DNA from 4 places in the Desulfocurvus thunnarius genome. Region 1 is predicted to be linked to each of the others. Evidence: predicted binding sites of a transcription regulator. Region 1 holds the regulator's gene; each other region holds the start of a gene.

Region 1 (4,692 bases):
GAGCGAGGGGCCAGCTTCGGCTACAACAATCTCGTGGTGGACATGCGCTCCGTCCCCGCCATGCAGGACCACGGCTGCCCCGTGGTTTTCGACGCCACGCATTCGGTGCAACTGCCGGGCGGGCAGGGCGCCAGCTCCGGCGGGCAGCGCCAGTTCGTGCCGACCCTGGCCCGGGCCGCCGTGGCCGCCGGGGCCGACGGCGTGTTCCTGGAAACGCACCCCGACCCGGACCGGGCCCTGTGCGACGGGCCCAACTCCTGGCCGTTGGAACGGCTCGAACCCTTGCTGCGCGACCTTTTGGACCTTTGGGAGGCGACCCGTGCCCGCCGCGTCCGCTAGAGAGCGCGCCGCCCGGGTGCGGCTGTTGGTGCTCGACGTGGACGGCGTGCTCACCGACGGCGGGCTGTACTACGACGCCGAAGGCAACGTTTCCAAGCGCTTCAACGTGCAGGACGGCCTGGGCATCAAGGTCGCGCAGGCCGCCGGGCTGGAGATCGCCGTGATCACCGGGCTGGACTCCAAGGCCGTGGCCGCGCGTGTGCGCGAGCTGGGCGTGGAGGAATACCACGCCGGGCATCTGGCCAAGGCGCCGCTGCTGGAAGGCATGTGCCGGGCGCGCGGGCTGGAGTGGGCCCAGGTGGCCTACCTGGGCGACGACTGGGTGGACGCCGGGCCCATGGGGCTGGTGGGCCTGCCGCTGGCCGTGGCCAACGCCCAGCCGGAGATTCTGGACATGGCGGCCTGGGTCAGCACGCGTCCGGGCGGGCATGGCGCCGTGCGCGAGGCCATCTCTTTCATCCTGGATGCCCGGGGCGACCTGGACGCCCAGTGGGCCCTGTGGCGGTCGCGGTGAGGCGCTGGCTGCCCTGGGTGCTCCTGGCCCTGGCGGGGCTGGCGGCGGTGGGCGGCTGGTCGCTCTATCAGCGCCACCAGATGCTGACCCGGGCGGCGGCACTGCTGGACGACGTGGACGTGGACGTGTCGCTGCACGGGGTGGAGCTGTCGCGCGGGGCCGAGGGGCGCACGGAGTGGCGCATGAAGGCCGACGCCGCGCACTACGCCCAGGACACGGGCATCGTCGCGGTGGACAATCCGCGCATCCTCTACTACCTCAAGGACGATGGCGGCGAGATCGCCGTCAACGCCACCAGCGGCGAGGTGGACCAGGAGTCCGGCAACGCCAGCCTGTGGCCCGACGTGGACATCGTTTCCGGCCCCAACCGGGCCCGCGCCGCGCGGCTGGACTATTCCAGCGCCGAACGGCGCATCGTGCTCACCGGGGACGTGCGCCTGGAGCGGCCGGACATGACCCTGGACGCGCCCCGGGTGGTGCTGCACCTGGACACCAACGACGTGGACGCCGACGGCGGGGTGCAAAGCGTGTTTTTCAACATGACCGTGCCTGCTGCGGGGGCCGCCTCCGCGGCCGCGCCCGCCAAGAAGGCCGCAGCCAAGCCCGCGAAGAAATCCGTGAAGAAATCCACGAAAAAGTCCGCAAAGAAGCCTGCGGCCAAGGCCGCCACGAAGGCCAACGGAAAGGAGTGACCCCCGTGAAGCGACTCACGCGCGCCCTGTGCGCCCTGTGTCTGCTGGCGCTGGCCCTGGGGCCCGGCGCCGCCCCGGCCGCCGAGAAGGCCAAAGGCGAGCAGGTGCCCACGAAGATAACCTCCGAGAAGGTCCGCTACGAGCAGGCCGGGCGGGTGGTCATTTTCGAGGGCCAGGTCTTCGTGCAGCGGCCGGACATGACCATCCGCTCGCGCAAGCTGACGGTGCACCTGGCCGAGGGCGCGGCCAGGAAGGCCGCCGAGCCGGGCCAGCCCGCCGGGCCCGGCGAGGTGGAGCGCATCGTGGCCGAGGGCGACGTGCACCTGGAGCGCGAAGGCCGCCTGGGCACCTGCGCCACGGCCACCTACCACGTGCAGACCGGGCTGCTGGTCATGGAGGGCGAGCCGAAAATCACCGACGGCGACAACCAGATCACCGGACGCATCATCCGCCTGTATCTGAAGGACAACCGCAGCGAGGTCGAGGGCGGGCCGCAGCGGCAGGTGGAGGCCATCTTCATGACCCCGCCGGAGGAAGAGTAATGGCGCTGCTGGCGGCCGACGGCCTGTGCAAGCGCTACGGCCAGCGCGAGGTCGTGCACGACATCGCCCTGGACGTGGCCCAGGGCGAGGTGGTCGGGCTGCTCGGGCCCAACGGCGCGGGCAAGACGACGACCTTCTACATGCTCGTGGGGCTCATCAAGCCCAACGGCGGCGAAGTGACCCTGGACGGCGCCCAACTTGCGGGGCTGCCCCTGCACGAGCGCGCGCGCCTGGGCCTGTCCTACCTGCCGCAGGAAAGCTCCGTGTTCCGCAAGCTGACCGTGCGCGAGAACCTGGAAATCATCCTGGAAAACACGAAGCTTTCGCACCGCGAGCAGGCCGCCAAGGCCTCCGCCCTGCTGGACGAACTGGGCATCGCCAAGCTGGCGGGGCAGAAGGCCATGCACTTGTCCGGCGGCGAGCGCCGCCGCCTGGAAATCGCCCGGGCCCTGATCCTGGACCCCAAGTTCATGCTGCTCGACGAGCCCTTCGCGGGCATCGACCCCATCGCGGTGGACGATATCCAGGGCATCGTGCGCGGGCTCAAGGAGCGCGGCATCGGCGTGCTCATTTCCGACCACAACGTCCGCGAGACCCTGCGCATCTGCGACCGGGCCTATCTGGTCTACGAGGGCCGGGTCATCCTTTCGGGCACGCCGCTGGAGATTTGCGAGAATCCCCAGGCGCGCCAAGTCTACCTCGGCGAGGCTTTCAGTCTCTAATCTGGCGCGCTTCTTGCGCTTCCTCGCGCATACAAAATCCTTGCCATTTGAGTTGCAAGGCCTGGGGCTCTGTGGCATGGTCTGCCCGAGCCGCGCAGAACGGGCCCTGCCGGGCGAGGACTTTTGCCGCGCGGGCCGGGCCGCGACGGGCGGACCCCTGATCGACACGGCACCGCAGCACCTGAACACGACGGGCAACGATGGGACTTGAACTCAGACAGCAAATGAAGCTTTCGCAGCAACTGGTGATGACCCCCCAGTTGCAGCAGGCCATCAAGCTGCTCCAGCTCTCCCGTTTCGAGCTGCTGGACGTGGTCCAGCAGGAGTTGCTCGAAAACCCCCTGCTCGAGGAGAAGGGCGAAGAGGCCTTCGAGGATACTTCCGGCCGCGACGGCAAGGACGCCTTCGAGACCGCCGCCGAGCCCGAGCGCGAGCGCCCCGCCCAGGGCGACGAGGCCGTGGAGCGCGACCTGGCCCGCAACGCGGACTGGGAGAACTACCTGGGCGAATTCTCCAGTTCCTCGCGCCAGGCTTTGATGCGCGAGAGCGAAACGCCCGAGGAGGGCATGGCCTACGACGCGCGCCTGTCGGTCAAGCCCTCCCTGGAAAGCCATCTGGAATGGCAGATCTGCCTTTCGGATTTCAGCCCCGCCGAAGTGGCCATCAGCGAGGTCGTCATCGGCAACCTGGACTCCCACGGCTATCTCCAGGCCTCCTGCGAGGAGGTCGCCGCCATGGCCGGGGCCGCCACGGCCCAGGTGGAGGACGTGATCCGGCGCATCCAGCGCCTGGACCCCGTGGGCGTGGCCGCGCGCGACCCGCGCGAATGCCTGCTGGTGCAGATCGAGGTCTTCGGGTACGACGACCCCATTTTGAAGGAGCTGGTCAGCGAGCATCTGGAGGACCTGGAGAAGGGCCGCTTCAAGCCCGTGGCCCGCAAGTTCCGCCTGACCCTGGAACAGCTCAAGGAATACCTGGACCTGCTCCAGACCCTGGACCCCATGCCCGGCGCCAGCTACGGCGGCGGGGAGCCGCAGTACGTCAGCCCCGACGTGTACGTTTACGAGTACGACGGCGATTTCGTCATCGTGCTCAACGAGGAGGGCCTGCCGCGCCTGCAACTGAACTCCTTCTACATGGACGGCCTGTTGGCCAAGAATTCCAAGGACAAGGAGTACGTCCAGGAGAAGATGCGCTCGGCGGTCTGGCTGATGAAGAGCCTGTTCCAGCGCCAGCGCACGCTCTACAAGGTGGTCGAGAGCATCGTGCGCTTCCAGAACGGCTTTTTCCGCCAGGGGGTCACAGCGCTCAAGCCGTTGATTCTCAAGGATATCGCCGACGACATCGAGATGCATGAATCGACCATCAGCCGCATCACCACCAACAAGTACGTGGCCACGCCCCACGGCGTGTTCGAGTTGAAGTTTTTCTTCAACAGCGCCCTGGAGATGGACGACGGCTCCCAGGTGGGCTCGGAGTCCGTCAAGGCGCTCATCAAGCAGCTCATCGGCGGCGAGGATGCCCGCCATCCGCTGTCCGACGAGAAGATCGCCGACCACCTGAAGGACACCCTGAAGGTCAACATTGCCCGGCGCACGGTGGCCAAGTACCGCACGGCCCTGGGCATCCGCTCTTCCTCCAAGCGCAAGCAGGTTTTTTGATCGCGCGCCGGGTAGCCCTTTATTTCGATCCGGTTTCCTTCTACACTGGAATCGGCGAAAACCCGCCAGACCAGTGTCGTCGTGTCACCCAAGACAGGAGGAGATCCATGCAGATCAATTTCAACTTCAAGAACTTCGAGCCCTCCGATCATCTCAAGAAGTACGCCACCGCGCGGTTCGAGAAGTTGATCAAGTACGCCGGCACCGACAACGCCGACCTGC
Region 2 (4,692 bases), 1.5 Mb from region 1:
TCCAGGCCCGTCAGCCGCAGGTCCATCCCGGCCTGGACAAGGGCCCCGAGACGGTCCCGCCGGGCGCGGCGTTCAGCGCCCTGGTAGCGCCACAGGGTCCGCGCGCGGAAGGCGTCGAACTCCAGGGCCAGGACCGTCCGGTCCAGGCCCTGGGCGTTCAGCCCACCCGGGGTGCCCAGGGAGCCGTTCGTCGAGGTGTCGAGTGCGATGCCGGTCATGAGTCCGCCACGCTGTGCTTGCGCCGGAGCGCGTTCAGGGCCAGGGCGGGTCGTAGTGCACGCGGGTCAGGCACAGGCCCCGGGCCGGAGCCGTAGCAAAGGCCACGGCCCGCTCGCGCCCGGCGATGATGGCCGCCACGTCGTCCGGGGCGAACCGCTCCTGCCCGACGGCCACCAGCAGCCCGATCATGTTGCGCACCATCTGCTTCAAAAAGCCGTCGGCGCAAAAGCGCCAGTCCGTTTCGCCCGGAAAGGCTCCCGGTGCGCGAAGCACGGAGGCCACGGTGCGCTCGGTGCTCTTCACGGGGGTGCCCGTGTTCTGGAAGCAGCGGAAGTCGCGCTGGCCGATCATGTGCCGCGCGGCGGCGTCCATGGCCGCCTCGTCCAGGGGCCCCGTGGCCCAGACGAAGTTGCGCCGTTGTGGAATATGGTATCGGCCTTCGGGCCATAAACTGTAGGTGTAGGTCTTGCCCAGGGCGCTGAAGCGGGCGTGGAAGCCCTCGTCCACCACCTCGGCGGCCAGCACGGACACGTCGGCGGGCAACCGCGCGCCCAGGGCCCGGACCCAGGACACCCCCGCGCGGGACTCGGGCACGTCGCAATGGGCCACCTGCCCCAGGGCGTGGACCCCCGAATCCGTGCGCCCGGCGCCATGCACGCGCACGGGCCGGGCGCAAATGTCGCACAGGGCCTGTTCCAGAACCTGCTGCACCGTGCGCTGGGAGCGGCCCTGCTGGATCTGCCAGCCGCAAAAGGCCGTGCCGTCGTAGGCCAGGGTCAGCTTGAGGCGAGGCACCGCTCCGCTCCGGCCTACTGGAAGGGAATCTGCAACCGCGTGAGCTGCTCGGCCAGCCGCGCGGCCTTCTCGGCGTTGACGAAGGTCAGGATCTCGCCCGCCTGACGCCCGCGCAGACCGGCGAGAATCTTCACCGCCTGGGCCTCGTCCATGGTTTCCAGCACCGTGGCGGCCTGCTTGGCCTTCATGTTGGCGAACACGTCTATGAGGTGGCGATCCTTCTTGTCCTTCACGGCCTGGGCCTCGTCGAGCATCTGCTGCATCTGGGCCCGGCGTTCTTCCAGGGCGGCCATGTCCTGGGCGATCTTCTGCTCCAGGGCCTTGAGTTCGCGCTCGCGGCGGTCCAGTTCCTCCTGGCGACGGGCCAGGCCCTGGCGGTCGCCCCCTTCACCCGCTGCGGCGTCGGCAGCCGGAGCGGCCTGGGGGGCCGCGGCCGGAGCGGGGGTGGGAGCCTGGGGCTGGGCAGGGGTCGGCGCCGGGGTCTGGGCCTGCGCCTGGGCCACGGCGACAACGGCCCCGCCGCCCCGGGCGGGCGCCATGATCTGCAACCCCAGCACGCCGAGCAGCACCAGCTTGACCAGCGCCAGGGCCATAAGCAGCTTGAGCAGCCTACACGGCTTCATGGCCGTAACGAAGCGTCGCCATCTCATCGGTTTCCCTCTGTTCCTTCTGGTTCTCGCGGGTGCGGAACTCGCGCTCCTTGCCCGCGCGCAGCCGTTCCAGGAGCTTCTTTTCCCGGGCGCGGGCCACGAGGTCCTGCCGGGCCTGGGTCAACTCGCGGCCGCGCTGCATGAGCACGCGCTCAGCCAGGGCCAGATCCTCTTCCAGGCGCACCCGGTAGCGCCGCCACAGCCACAGGTCGTTCTCGGTGACCTGCTCCCCCTCATACAACGAGGCCATATGCCGTTCCAGCCCGTGGCGCAAGTCGCCCACCGCCGCCTGCTGGGCGCGGTGAGCCGCCAGGGCCCGGGCCACGGCCATGCGCGCCTGGTCTTCCTGCTGGCGGCGGTAGTCGAGCACGCGCTCAAGGGAGAAACGAAAGCCTTTGGCCACACTGCCTCCGCTGAACAGGGGGTTGCGCCAAGATTCCGGCACGGGCCGGGCCCGCCCCGCAGGGGAAGCAAGAACCGGGCCGGACCCCGCCCCGTCCCGCCGGGCCACTCCCTCCGCCTAGCGCTCCCCGCCGGACCGACGCTCCGTTCCGGGCGTACCCTCCATGTCCGCCAGCAGAATGTTCATGGCGTTGACCGAGATGATGATCTCGCGCAGGGACTGGACCAGGGAAATCATGAGCAGGACCATGCTCAGGCCGAAGAGCGCGTGCCCGGTCACGGTCCAGCCGCTGAACAGGGTGAACATGCACAGCACGCAGGTGAACAGGCTGAACACGCCGAAGCCCTGCATGCTGCGGATGAGATAGAGCCGGGTGCGCAGGGCGTCGATCTGGCGGCGGTGCGAGTCGCCGCCCTCGGTGCAGTAGCGGTCGTGCAGCTCGCGGATGCGCGTGGTGATGGTCAGAAAGCGGTTCGTGTAGGCCAAGAGCAGCAGCGAGATGGCCGGGAACAGCAGGGCCGGAGTGGTCACGGTGATGTCCAGCAAGGGGATGTCTCCTGGGGCGGGGCAAAGGCCCCCGGCGCGGCGCAGTGCCTCGCCGGGGGCCTGGATGAATCCCGCCCGTGCCCGGTTGCGCCGGGCGGCGGTTAAAGGATGGGCAGGTAGCGCTTGATCTCGAACTCGGAGACGTGGGTCCGGTAGGCGTCCCACTCCTTGAGCTTGTTCTCCACGAGGTTGGCGTGGACGTGCTCGCCCAGGCATTCCTTCATCAGCGCCGAGCCCTTGAGGGCCATGGCCGCCTCGTACAGCGACCCGGGCAGGGCCTCGATACCGTGGGTGTCGAAGTCCTTTTCGGTGAAGGCGAAGATGTTCTTCTCCACGGCGGGGGTCAGCTCGTAGCCCTCCTCGATGCCCTTGAGCCCGGCGGCGAGCATCACGGCGAAGCACAGGTACGGGTTGGCCGCCGGGTCGGGGCAGCGCAGTTCGATGCGCGTGGCGGCTTCCTTGCCCGGCTTGTACATGGGCACGCGGATCAGCGCCGAGCGGTTGCGCTGGGCCCAGGCAATGTACACCGGAGCCTCGTAGCCGGGCACGAGGCGCTTGTAGGAGTTGACCCACTGGTTGGTGACGCAGACGAACTCCCGGGCATGGCGCAACAGGCCCGCGATGTACGACTTGCACTCCGCCGAAAGGGTGTGCGGGTCCTTGGGGTCGAAGAAGGCGTTGCGCCCGTTCTTGAACAATGACTGATGCACGTGCATGCCCGAGCCGTTCTGGCCGAAGACGGGCTTGGGCATGAAGGTCGCGTAGGCGCCGTGCTTGCGGGCGATTTCCTTGACCACGACCTTATAGGTGGTCGCCACGTCGGCCATGGCCAGCCCCTCGGCGTAGCGCAGGTCGATCTCGTGCTGCGAGGGGGCGACCTCGTGGTGCGAGTACTCCACCTGGATGCCCATGCGCTCCAGGGCGAAGATGATGTCGCGGCGGATGTCGTTGCCCAGGTCCAGAGGCGGGGCGTCAAAATAGCCGCCCGCGTCCAGGGCCTGGGGGCACTGGGAGTTGGCGAAGACGAAAAACTCCAACTCCGGGCCCACATAGTAGGTGTAGCCCTTCTCGGCGGCCTTGGCGAGCATGCGCTTGAGCACGTAGCGCGAGTCACCCTCATAGGGCGTGAGGTCGGGGTTCTTCACGTCGCAGAACATGCGCGCCACGGGCCGCTCCGAGGGCCGCCACGACACGAGCTGGAAGGTCGTCGGGTCGGGGATGGCCACCATGTCCGACTCCTCAATGCGCGTGAAGCCGAGGATGGAGGAGCCGTCGAAGCCCATGCCCTCCTCGAAGGAGGCCTCAAGCTCGTTGGGCGTGATCTGGAAGGATTTGAGAGTTCCCAGGATGTCGATGAACCAGAACTGGATGAAGCTCACATTGTGGTCGCGGACGGCCTTGAGCACGTCGTCCGCATTCTTGCAATTGAAAACGGGCGATGCTTCCATGATCCTTATTCCTCCGTGCTGATGGTGGACAAAGATGGCATCCGGCGCCGGGGGCGCGGCCAGCACCTTTAAAAGCGGTGCCAGCCGGGCGATACACCGGCGCGGCGGCGAGTTGCCGTGCCCCGGGGCGCGGCCCGGGCCGGGCGGGCTCCACAAAAACGCACACGCGCCCGCCTGGAACGCAGGGGACTTTGCAAAATTGTGAAACAGACTCTGGCAGAGGGTCCGGCCCCCGCATTGCCAACCCTACCCCCCGGGCGCGGCCGCTGTAAAGCGCCCGCGAAGCCGCGCCAGCCGCGCGCCCCCACGCCCTACGGCCGCACCCCGGTGACCACGAACAACGGATCCGATTCCAGCACCTCGGCGATGCGCGGGTCGTCCTGCGGGCGCGGCCAGTTGCGCCAGGACGCCGTGCGGCAGCCTCCGAAGCCCGCCGCCCGCATGCGCTCCAGCACGAGCCCCATGCGCTCGAAGTCGTGCAATTCGGCCCACAGGGCCGTGACCTTCCCGGGCAGGAAATGATTGGAAAACGCCACCGCCAGCGCCCCTCCGGGCCGCAGCACGCGCAGCGCCCCGGCCAGCACGGCTTCCGGAGCCGCCAGAGACTCGAACCCCAGGCGGCACAGCACCA
Region 3 (4,692 bases), 1.6 Mb from region 1:
GCAGCTTGCGGCGGGTGCCGCCGGTGGAAAACAGGGCCACGCCCCCCTGGGCGAGGAAGGATGCGAAGTCCACGAGTCCGGTCTTGTCGGTCACGCTCAGGATGGCGCGCCGGATGGGCAGCAGGTCCATGCACACACCTCTCTTTTCAGCCGAGGTGTGCCAAAAAACCCGTGCTCTGGCAAGAAGTCAGGCGCCCCCGGCCCCCGCGCGGCGCGAGGGTCCTGGCACCCCAGCCCCGGCAGCTCTCGTCGGGGCTGGGGAACCAGGCTGGGGAGGGGAGATTATCGTGTCATCGTGGCGTGCCGAGCCCGGGGGGAGGGAGCCCTGGTCCGGTCCGGCCGCGCCGCGTCATGACCTGATCTGGTCCAGGAGTTCACGGGCCGCGGCGTTCTCCGGGTCGTGCTCCAGGATGCGGTCGAGCTGCTCCCGGGCCTCGTCGGCCTTGTCCAGGCAGACCAGGCAGCCCGCCAGGGAGTAGCGCACGTCATGCTTGAGGGGGTCGATGGAGAGGTAGTTCTCCATGTGCGGAACCACTTCCTCAAGCCGACCGAGGACGTGCCCGAGCTGGACCAGCATGTAGATGGCCACCATGTTCTCGGGGTTCAGGCCCAGGGCCTTGGAAAAATTGTCGAAGGCGGCGTCCTGGCGGTTCGTTTCCATCTCCACCAGGGCCATGCCCGCCAGGGCCTTGTCGCCCGGCTCGATGGACGCGGCCTTGGAGTAGAGCACGTGAGCCTTGTCCAGCTCGCCCTTCTGCACGGCGATGGTCGCCAGGCCGAGGTACGGGTCGGGGTGGATGCCGTTGGAGCTGGCGGCCTTGGTGTAGTACTGCTCGGCCTTCTCCAGGTCACCCATGAAGAGATAGCACTCCCCGAGTTCCTTGTTGATTTCGTAGTCCAGATGGTTGCTCATGACTTCCCCTCCACAGTGGGAAATTCCGGTAAACCGTGCCGTCCGCATTGCCCATGCAATGCTCGGGCCAGTGTTGCATTCCCAGCCCGCAGGCTCCCCGCCTCCGGGCGTCCATCCTCAAGCAAACGGCGTGCCAGAATGAACGGCAAGGGGCTTTTGTGTGGTCCCGGCCTGTCTGTCTCGCTCCATCAAAGGAACGCGCGAGGCTGCCCGTCGCCCGGCCCTGGGCCCCGGCCCGGGGCCGGAAAACCGACGGCGCGGGCCCCGCGCCGGGGGCGCCCCGCAGGCGGCGCACTGCGGCGAGGCTGTTTTGCCCGCCGTTTTTTTCTTGTCCTGCGGGCCTCTTGCGGCCTTGCCCTTCCGGCGGGCGGCAAAAAATGCCCGCTTGGCACAGCCGTTGCTCAATAGCGGGTGCCAGTCGCCCGGCCGGGCCCCGCAGCGGGGCGGCCCCGGAGCCCATGCGGACCCGGGGCGGGCCGGAAACACACGGAGGACGGGCATGAAAAGCTTATTCGACACCAACATCCACCTGACGGGCAAGGTGCTGGACCTGCGGCTCCAGCGTCAAAATGTCGTCATGAGCAACCTGGCCAACATCACCACGCCGAACTACAAGGCCAGGCGCCTGGAATTCGAGGCCGACCTCCAGGCCGCCCTGAACCGCGACGCGCGCGGCAAGATCACCCGCACCGACGAGGGGCACATGCCTTCGACCTTCGCGGCCGACGGCTTCCGGGGCGATCTCGTCAAGGGCTTCAAGCACCGCATCATCCACGGCGAAGACAACGTGGACCTGGACAAGGAGATGGCGGTGATGGCCAAGAACACCCTGATGTACAACGCGTTGGGCACCGTGATGCAAAAGCAGTTCGAGGGCCTGACCACCGTGATATCGGAAGGAGCCAAGTAAATGGACTTCATGACCGCACTCGACATCGGCGCATCGGGCCTGTCCGCCGAGCGGACGCATCTGAACATCATTTCCATGAACCTGGCCAACGCCAAGACCACGCGCACCGCCGAGGGCGGCGCCTACCGCCGCCGCACGGTGGTCAAGGCGGCCACCGACGTGGACTCGCCCTTTGCCAAGGCCATGCAGGACGCCCAGACCCGCGAGCTCAAGGGCGTGCGCGTGCTGGGCATCGCCCGCGACGAGCGCCCCGGCAAGCGCGTCTACGAGCCCGGCCACCCCGATGCGGACCAGGAAGGCTACGTGACCTACCCCGACATCAACGTCGTCGAGGAAATGACCAACATGCTCACGGCCACCCGGTCCTACGAGGCCAACGTCAGTTCCATCCAGTCCGTCAAGAGCATGTGGAACAAGGCCCTGGAAATCGGCCGCTAGCCCCAGCCTGACCAAGGAGACCCGCCATGGCCATTCGCAACATCGCCATGAACGCCTACCAGAGCGCCCAGATGACCCAGGTGGGCGGTGGCGCGCGCCGCGCCGGTTCCCTGAGCTCCGAGCAGTCGGCGTTCCTCAACGAGTTGACCGCCCAGAGCCAGAAGGCCTCCCAGGCCGAGCAGGCCCGCCTGGGCCAGAAGGCCTCGTTCGCCAACACGGTGCGCGAGTCCCTGACCAAGGTGAACGACCTGCAAAGCGAGAAATCCACCATGGTCGAGGAGTTCGCCTCGGGTGAGCGCCAGAACGTCCATGAGCTGATGATCAGCCTGCAAAAGGCGGGCGTGGCCATGCGCATGACCTCCGCCGTGCGCAACAAGGTCCTGGAAGCCTACAAGGAACTGTCGCGGATGCAGTTCTAGCCGCTGACGCCGCCAACCACCTGACACCCTCGGAGAAAGCAGCATGTCCCCCGCCGTGACGGACCTCCTCGGCAAGACCAGGGCCCTGTGGGCCAAGACCAATCTCTCCCAGCGCATCCTCATCGGCGGGCTTTCCGCCGCCGTGGTGCTGACGTTCTTCCTGCTCATCTACTGGCTGAACCGCCCGGACATGAAGGTGCTCTACTCGCGGCTGTACCCCGAGGACGCCGCCACCGTGGTCGGCCTGCTCCAGCAGGAAAAGGTCGCCTATACCCTGGAAGACAACGGCGCCACCATCCTCGTGCCCGCCGACAAGGTCTACGACCTGCGCCTGAAGATCGCGGGCGAGGGCAAGCTGCACGGCCAGGGCCTGGGTTTCGAGATTTTCGACGAGGTCAAGGTCGGCCAGACCGATTTCGTCCAGCACATCAACTACCAGCGCGCCCTGCAGGGCGAGCTGGCGCGCACCATCTCCGAGTTCCCCCAGGTGGAGCGCGCCCGGGTGCATCTGGTCATTCCGCACAAGAGCCTGTTCATCGAGGAGCAGGCCGCGCCTTCGGCCTCCGTGGTGCTCAAGATCAAGCAGGGCGAAAAGCTCGACGCCGCCAAGATCAAGGGCATCGTCAATCTCGTGGCGCTCTCCGTTGAAGGCATGTCGCCGGACAACATCACCGTGTCCGACACCGGCGGCGGCATCCTTTTCTCGCCCAAGGCCCTGGAGGAGCAGGGCGGCCTGAGCACCACGCAGATGGAAAAGAAGCTGAACATGGAGCAGAATCTGGAGCTGCGCATCGAGCAGATGCTCTCGCCGCTCTACGGCCCCGGCCGGGTCATCGCCAAGGTCAACGCCGACCTGGACTTCAGCCAGAAGACCATCCGCAGCGAGGAGTACGACCCCGACAGCCAGGTGGCCCGCTCGGACCAGCGCAGCGAGGAGACCCAGACCAGCCAGGCCAACGTGGAGGGCGGCACCCCCGAACCCAACTTCCGTGGCGACGGCCCGGCCGGGGCGCTCTCGCAACTCGACTCCAACCGCGAAACGCGGACCCTCAACTACGAAATCAACAAGGTCGAGAAGCATATCGTGGTGCCCATGGGCGAACTGAGCCGCTTGAGTGTGGCGGTCCTCGTCGATGGCACGTATACTGAGCAGGCGCCGGCGGACGGCCAGGGCGACCCCACCCAGGTCTTCACCCCGCGCAGCGTCGAGGAACTGCAGCGCATCCGCCAGCTTGTGGCGGGCGCCGTGGGCCTGGACGAGCAGCGCGGCGACGTGCTGGAGGTGTCCAGCATGTCCTTCGGCGGGCCGGACCAGGAAATCCAGCCGAACATGAGCGAGCTGATCCTGGAGTACGTGCACCGCCTGGGCAAGCCGTTCCTCAACGGGCTTCTGGTCTTCCTCTTCCTGGTGCTGGTGGTGCGCCCCGTGATCATGGCCCTCATCCGGCCCAAGACCGAGGTCGAGGGCGTGGAGGGCCTGGCCGGGCTGCCCGAAGGCCAGGGCCGCATCGCCATCACCGACGGCGAGGACGAGGACGCCCTGGACGCCCTGCGCAAGATCGACGACATCCGCGCCCACGCCATGCAACTGTGTGAACAGAACATGGACGGCGCCATGGCCATCATCAAGACCTGGCTCAAGCAGGAGGCCACAGCCTGATGCCACCCATCGCAGGCCCGCACAAGACGGCGATTCTGCTCCTCGCCATGGGCGAGAAGTTTACCGCCGACGTGTTCAAGCGCCTCGACCGCTCGGAGATCGCCATGATCTCCAAGGCCATGGTCGAGATGGAAACCATCCCCAAGGAGCAGGTGGAGGAGGTGCTGCGCGAGTTCCACCACCAGCTCCTGGTCAATGCCGAAATGCTCATGGGCGGGCCCGAGCAGGTCAAGAAGCTGCTCATGAAGAACCTCGACTCCGAGACCGCCAAGTACATCCTGGACCTGTTGGACCTGGACTCCGGCCCCGCGCCTTTCCGCGAGCTGGAAAACGTCAGCCCGCGCATCCTGTC
Region 4 (4,692 bases), 590 kb from region 1:
GCCCCCGGCACCGTGACCTCCTGGGCCGACCTGAAGCGCCCCGAGCTGGCCGGGCGCATCGTCATGTCCAGCGACCTGCGCGACGGCCTGGGCCTGGCCCTCAAGGTGCTGGGGCACTCCATGAACTCCCGCGAGGAGACCGAGATCAAGGCCGCCTACGAATGGCTGCTGGAGCTCAAGCCCGCCGTGCGCGTGTTCACCAGCGACGGCGCCAAACAGGTCTTCGCCGGCGAGGAGGCCGTGGCCGGGCTGATCTTCAACGGCGACGCCAGCCAGATCCGCGAAGAGATGCCCGAGCTGGAGTACGTCTACCCCCGCGAGGGCGCCATGCTCTGGATGGACAGCCTGTGCATCCCGGCGGGCGCGGAAAACAAGGAAGGCGCCCTGCTGTTCATCGACTTCCTGCTGCGCCCGGAGATCGCCGCGCGCATCGCCGAGGAGTTCCGCTACACCACGCCCAACAAGGCCGCCTTCGCCCTGCTGCCCGAAGACCTGCAAAACGACCCCATCGTCTCCCCGCGCCCCGAAGACCTCGTGAACAGCGAGTTCCAGACCGGCGTGGGCGACGCCCTGCCCGTGTACGAAAAGTACTGGGAAATGCTCAAGGTCGCCGAGGAATAATCCCCCCGGCGCCGAACGACACCCCGGGGCCCGCGGCGCATGCGCCGCGGGCCCCTGCGGTTTGCCCCCGCCTGCGCCCGCGCGGGGAGGGCGGAAGCCCGGGGCCGGTGCGTGCTCCCGGGGATGGACGAGCCTCCGGCGGCTTAAGGGCTGTCGCCTTTAAGAATCCCATTCGGGGGGAGGTCCGGCGGCGCGCCGCCGGGCCCACCCAATGCGGGATTCTCAAGGGCCCGTGGCCCTTGAGCCGCCGGAGGCTGATCAACCCGCAGGAGACGCGCACCGGCCCCGGGCTTCCGCCTTCCCCGCGCTCTCCTTTACAATTTCGGCAAACGGTTACAATTGCGTGGCGCTTCTTTCCGCTTTTTGTCATATTCTTCGCCGCCCGCGGCGGGGGGCGGAGGGCTTTTCCTGGCTGCTGCGGGCCTTGCCGCCGCTGGCACGCCCGTTGCTCAGGACGCGGGTCGCGGCCCGCGCCGCAGCCCCGGCACGCCGCCGCAGCCGGGAGCATCAACCACCACCACCCTCGGGAGACGACGATGAAACACCATTCCCTCACGGCCCTGGCCTGCGCCCTGGTGCTGGCCTGCGCCCTGGCCCTGCCCGGGGCCGCCCTGGCCAAGACCATCAAGGTCGCCGGCATCTACACCCAGCCCATCCAGCAGAAATGGGACGCCCGCCTGCACCAGGCCCTGACCAGGGCCGCCGAGGCCGGGGAGATCGAATACGTGTTTTCCGAGAAGGTCTCCAACACCGACTACGTGCGCGTGCTGCGCGAGTACTGCGAGTCCGGCGTGGATCTGGTGGTCGGCGAGGCCTTCGGCATCAGCCGCGACGTGCGCAAGGTGGCCGACGACTATCCGGGCGTGGCCCTGCTCATGGGCGACTCCTTCGGGCCCTACGGCAAGAACATGGCCGTGTTCGACAACTACATCCATGAGCCCTGCTACCTGATGGGCATGATCGCCGGGTCCATGACCAAGAACAACCGCATCGGCATGGTCGGCGGCTACCCCATCGGCGAGGTCAACCGCCTGTTCAACGCCTTCATGGCCGGGGCCAAGGCCGCGAACCCCGCCGTGGAGTTCAAGGTCTCCTTCATCGGCTCCTGGTACGACCCGCCCAAGGCCAAGGAATTCGCCTACGCCCAGATCGAGGCCGGGGTGGACGTGCTCTACGCCGAGCGCGCGGGCGTGGTGGACGCCGCCCGCGAAAAGGGCATCATCGCCTTCGGCAACGTCAACGACATGAACAAGGAAGAGAACGGCACCGACGTGGTGGTCACCTCCGCCCTGTGGAGCATGGACGCGGCCATCGGCCACGCCGTCGAGCGCGTCAAGGCCGGAACCTTCGCCGCCGAGGACTACCGCGACTGGACCATGATGGCCAAGGGCGGCGCCGCCCTGGCGCCGTACTACGAGTTCGACGCGCGCATCCCCGCCGGGGTCAAGGCCGAGGTCGAGAAGGCCGAGGCCGCCATCCTGGCCGGAGAGCTGGTCATCGCCATCGACGACAACGAGCCCAAGTCCACCTTCTAACGGACGCGGACCGGCCGGGGCCCCGCGCGGGGGCCCCGGCGCGCCCGGGAGCACCATGCCCGAAAGCCAGACCGTGCTGCGCCTGCGCGGCGTGACCAAGCGCTTCGGCCCGCTGCTTGCCAACGACGGCGTGAGCCTGGAGCTTGCGCGCGGCGAGATGCTCGCCCTGCTCGGCGAAAACGGCGCGGGCAAGACCACGCTCATGAACATCCTCTTCGGCCATTACGTGGCCGACGAGGGCGAGGTGGAGGTCATGGGCAGGCCCCTGCCCCCGGGCTCGCCCCGGGCGGCGCTGGACGCCGGGGTCGGCATGGTCCACCAGCATTTCACCCTGGCTGCGAACATGACCGTGCTGGAAAACGTCACCGTGGGCACGCGCCCGCTGTTTTCGGCCCGGTTGCGCCAAAACGCCGCCCGCAGGCGGCTGGCCGACCTTTCGGCGCGCTTCGGCCTGCACGTGGACCCCGACGCCCGCGTGCGCGATCTGTCCGTGGGCCAACGCCAGCGGGTGGAAATCCTCAAGGCCCTGTACCGCGACACGCGCGTGCTCATCCTGGACGAACCCACCGCCGTGCTCACGCCCCAGGAGAGCGACCAGTTGTTCGCCACCCTGCGGCTGCTGGTGAACCGGGGGCTCTCGGTCATTTTCATCACCCACAAGCTGCGCGAGGTCATGGCCTCCAGCGACCGCTGCGTCGTCCTGCGGCACGGCAAGGTCGTGCTGCGCGCCGCGACCCACGAGACCGACGCCGACACCCTGGCCCGGGCCATGGTCGGCGGCGAGGTGCCCCGGGTGCGCCGCCGCCCGGGCGCGCCCGGCGCCGAAGTGCTGGCCCTGGACGGCGTGCTGCTGCGCGGCGCCGAGGGCCGCCCCGTGCTGGACGGGCTGGACCTGACCCTGCGCGCCGGGGAAATCCTGGGCATCGCCGGGGTGTCGGGCAACGGGCAGGCCGCCCTGGCCGATCTGGTCAGCGGGCTGGCCCGGCCCGACGCCGGGGAACTGCGCGTCCATGGCCGGACCGTGGCCGCGCCCAGCCCGGCGGGCATGCTGGCCCTGGGCGTGGGCCGCGTGCCCGAGGACCGCACCGGCACCGGCCTTGTGGGCGACATGAGCGTCATGGAGAACCTGGCCCTGGAAATCTACCGCCGACGGCCCTGGTCGCGCTGGGGTCTGCTCGATTTTTCGGCCATGCGTCGGCGCGCGCGCGACCTCATCGCCCGCTTCGACGTGCGCTGCCCGGGGCCCGGCGCCCCGGTGCGCCAGCTCTCCGGGGGCAACATGCAAAAGCTCATCCTGGCCCGGGTGCTTTCGGGCGGCCCGTCGGTCATCCTGGCCAACCAGCCCGCCTGGGGCCTGGACGTGGGCGCCGCCGCCTTCGTGCACAAGACGCTCATGGACGCCAGCCGCGCCGGGGCCGGGGTGCTGCTCATCTCCGAAGACCTGGACGAAATCTTCCAGGTCGCCGACCGCATCCAGGTCATGCACCGCGGTCGTCTGTCCGCCCCCGTGCGGCCCGACGAGGCCGACGCCGCGGCCATCGGGCTGGCCATGAGCGGCCACGGCGCCCCCGGAAGCGAGGCTCCCCATGCGTCTTGAACCGCGCGAGCAGCCGTCCCTGGCGCTCACGGTGCTGGCCCCGGTGCTGGCCGTGGGCGTGGCCCTGGTCCTGTGCTCGCTGCTGATCTGGTGGGCCGGGGCGCCGCCCGCGCGGGCCCTGGGCCTGCTGCTCAAAGGCTCCCTGGGCTCGACCTTCGCCCTGACCGAGACCCTGACCCGCGCCACGCCGCTGATCTTCACCGGGCTGGCCGCCGCCGTGGCCTTCCGCGCCAAGCTGTGGAACATCGGCGCCGAGGGCCAGCTCTACGCCGGGGCCGTCATGGCCACCTGGCTGGGCACGGGCATGCTCGACCTGCCCGCCTGGGTCATGGTTCCGCTGCTGTTCGCCGCCGGAGCCCTGGCCGGGGGGCTGCTGCTGCTGGGCCCGACCCTGCTCAAGACGCGTCTGGCCGTGGACGAGGTGGTCACCACCCTGCTGCTCAACTTCGTGGTCATCCTGGCCGTGAACTGGCTGGTCTTCGGGCCGTGGAAGGACCCCATGGCCATGGGCTGGCCCCAGGCCGCGCCGGTGGTCGACGCCGCCGTGCTGGCGCCCATGGTGGCCAAGACGCGCCTGCACTGGGGCTTCGTGGTCGCCCTGGCCTGCGCCGTGGGCACCTGGGCGCTGATGCGCTTCACCACCTGGGGCCTGGAAATCCGCGCCGTGGGGCTGAACGAGCGCGCCAGCCGCTTCGCGGGCATCCCCGTGGGCCGCGCGGTGCTGCGCACGGCGCTCATCTCCGGCGGGCTGGCGGGCATGGCCGGGGTCAGCGAACTGGCCGGGCTCAAGGGCTACCTGACGCTGGACCTCTCCCCGGGCTTCGGCTACTCGGGCGTGGTCGTGGCCATGCTGGCGGCGCTGCACCCCCTGGGCGTGGTGGCGGCGGCGCTGTTCGTGGCCGTGATGTCCATCGGCGCCGACTCCATGAGCCGCTCCCT

The links. Region 1 encodes sigma-54, which starts transcription at its own class of promoters, with help from an activator protein. Its sites were predicted from a motif close to CTGGCACGGNNNNTGCTT; they were not measured.
Region 2: a site for sigma-54 is predicted at 2,133-2,150, ahead of fliJ (flagellar export protein FliJ). Genes of this name have one in related genera too.
Region 3: a site for sigma-54 is predicted at 1,299-1,316, ahead of flgB (flagellar basal body rod protein FlgB). Genes of this name have one in related genera too.
Region 4: a site for sigma-54 is predicted at 1,055-1,072, ahead of ACZ5KV_RS12545 (BMP family protein). Genes of this name have one in related genera too.

The regions. Positions count from the first base shown of each region.
Region 1 covers NZ_AP042411.1:3,447,443-3,452,134, forward strand. Annotated here, with positions in the region: gene kdsA (3-deoxy-8-phosphooctulonate synthase) at 1-339, shown strand, start outside; gene ACZ5KV_RS15265 (KdsC family phosphatase) at 320-853, shown strand; gene lptC (LPS export ABC transporter periplasmic protein LptC) at 850-1,545, shown strand; gene ACZ5KV_RS15275 (LptA/OstA family protein) at 1,551-2,087, shown strand; gene lptB (LPS export ABC transporter ATP-binding protein) at 2,087-2,809, shown strand; gene rpoN (RNA polymerase factor sigma-54) at 3,010-4,470, shown strand; gene hpf (ribosome hibernation-promoting factor, HPF/YfiA family) at 4,578-4,692, shown strand, end outside.
Region 2 covers NZ_AP042411.1:1,930,198-1,934,889, reverse strand. Annotated here, with positions in the region: gene ACZ5KV_RS08400 (hypothetical protein) at 1-218, opposite strand, end outside; gene truA (tRNA pseudouridine(38-40) synthase TruA) at 253-1,014, opposite strand; gene ACZ5KV_RS08390 (MotE family protein) at 1,029-1,637, opposite strand; gene fliJ (flagellar export protein FliJ) at 1,624-2,067, opposite strand; gene ACZ5KV_RS08380 (DUF2721 domain-containing protein) at 2,185-2,613, opposite strand; gene ACZ5KV_RS08375 (glutamine synthetase family protein) at 2,715-4,061, opposite strand; gene ACZ5KV_RS08370 (methyltransferase domain-containing protein) at 4,373-4,692, opposite strand, start outside.
Region 3 covers NZ_AP042411.1:1,804,035-1,808,726, reverse strand. Annotated here, with positions in the region: gene ACZ5KV_RS07845 (IMP cyclohydrolase) at 1-130, opposite strand, end outside; gene ACZ5KV_RS07840 (tetratricopeptide repeat protein) at 350-913, opposite strand; gene flgB (flagellar basal body rod protein FlgB) at 1,413-1,823, shown strand; gene flgC (flagellar basal body rod protein FlgC) at 1,824-2,261, shown strand; gene fliE (flagellar hook-basal body complex protein FliE) at 2,288-2,680, shown strand; gene fliF (flagellar basal-body MS-ring/collar protein FliF) at 2,724-4,340, shown strand; gene fliG (flagellar motor switch protein FliG) at 4,340-4,692, shown strand, end outside.
Region 4 covers NZ_AP042411.1:2,860,037-2,864,728, reverse strand. Annotated here, with positions in the region: gene ACZ5KV_RS12550 (ABC transporter substrate-binding protein) at 1-621, shown strand, start outside; gene ACZ5KV_RS12545 (BMP family protein) at 1,158-2,156, shown strand; gene ACZ5KV_RS12540 (ABC transporter ATP-binding protein) at 2,212-3,753, shown strand; gene ACZ5KV_RS12535 (ABC transporter permease) at 3,743-4,692, shown strand, end outside.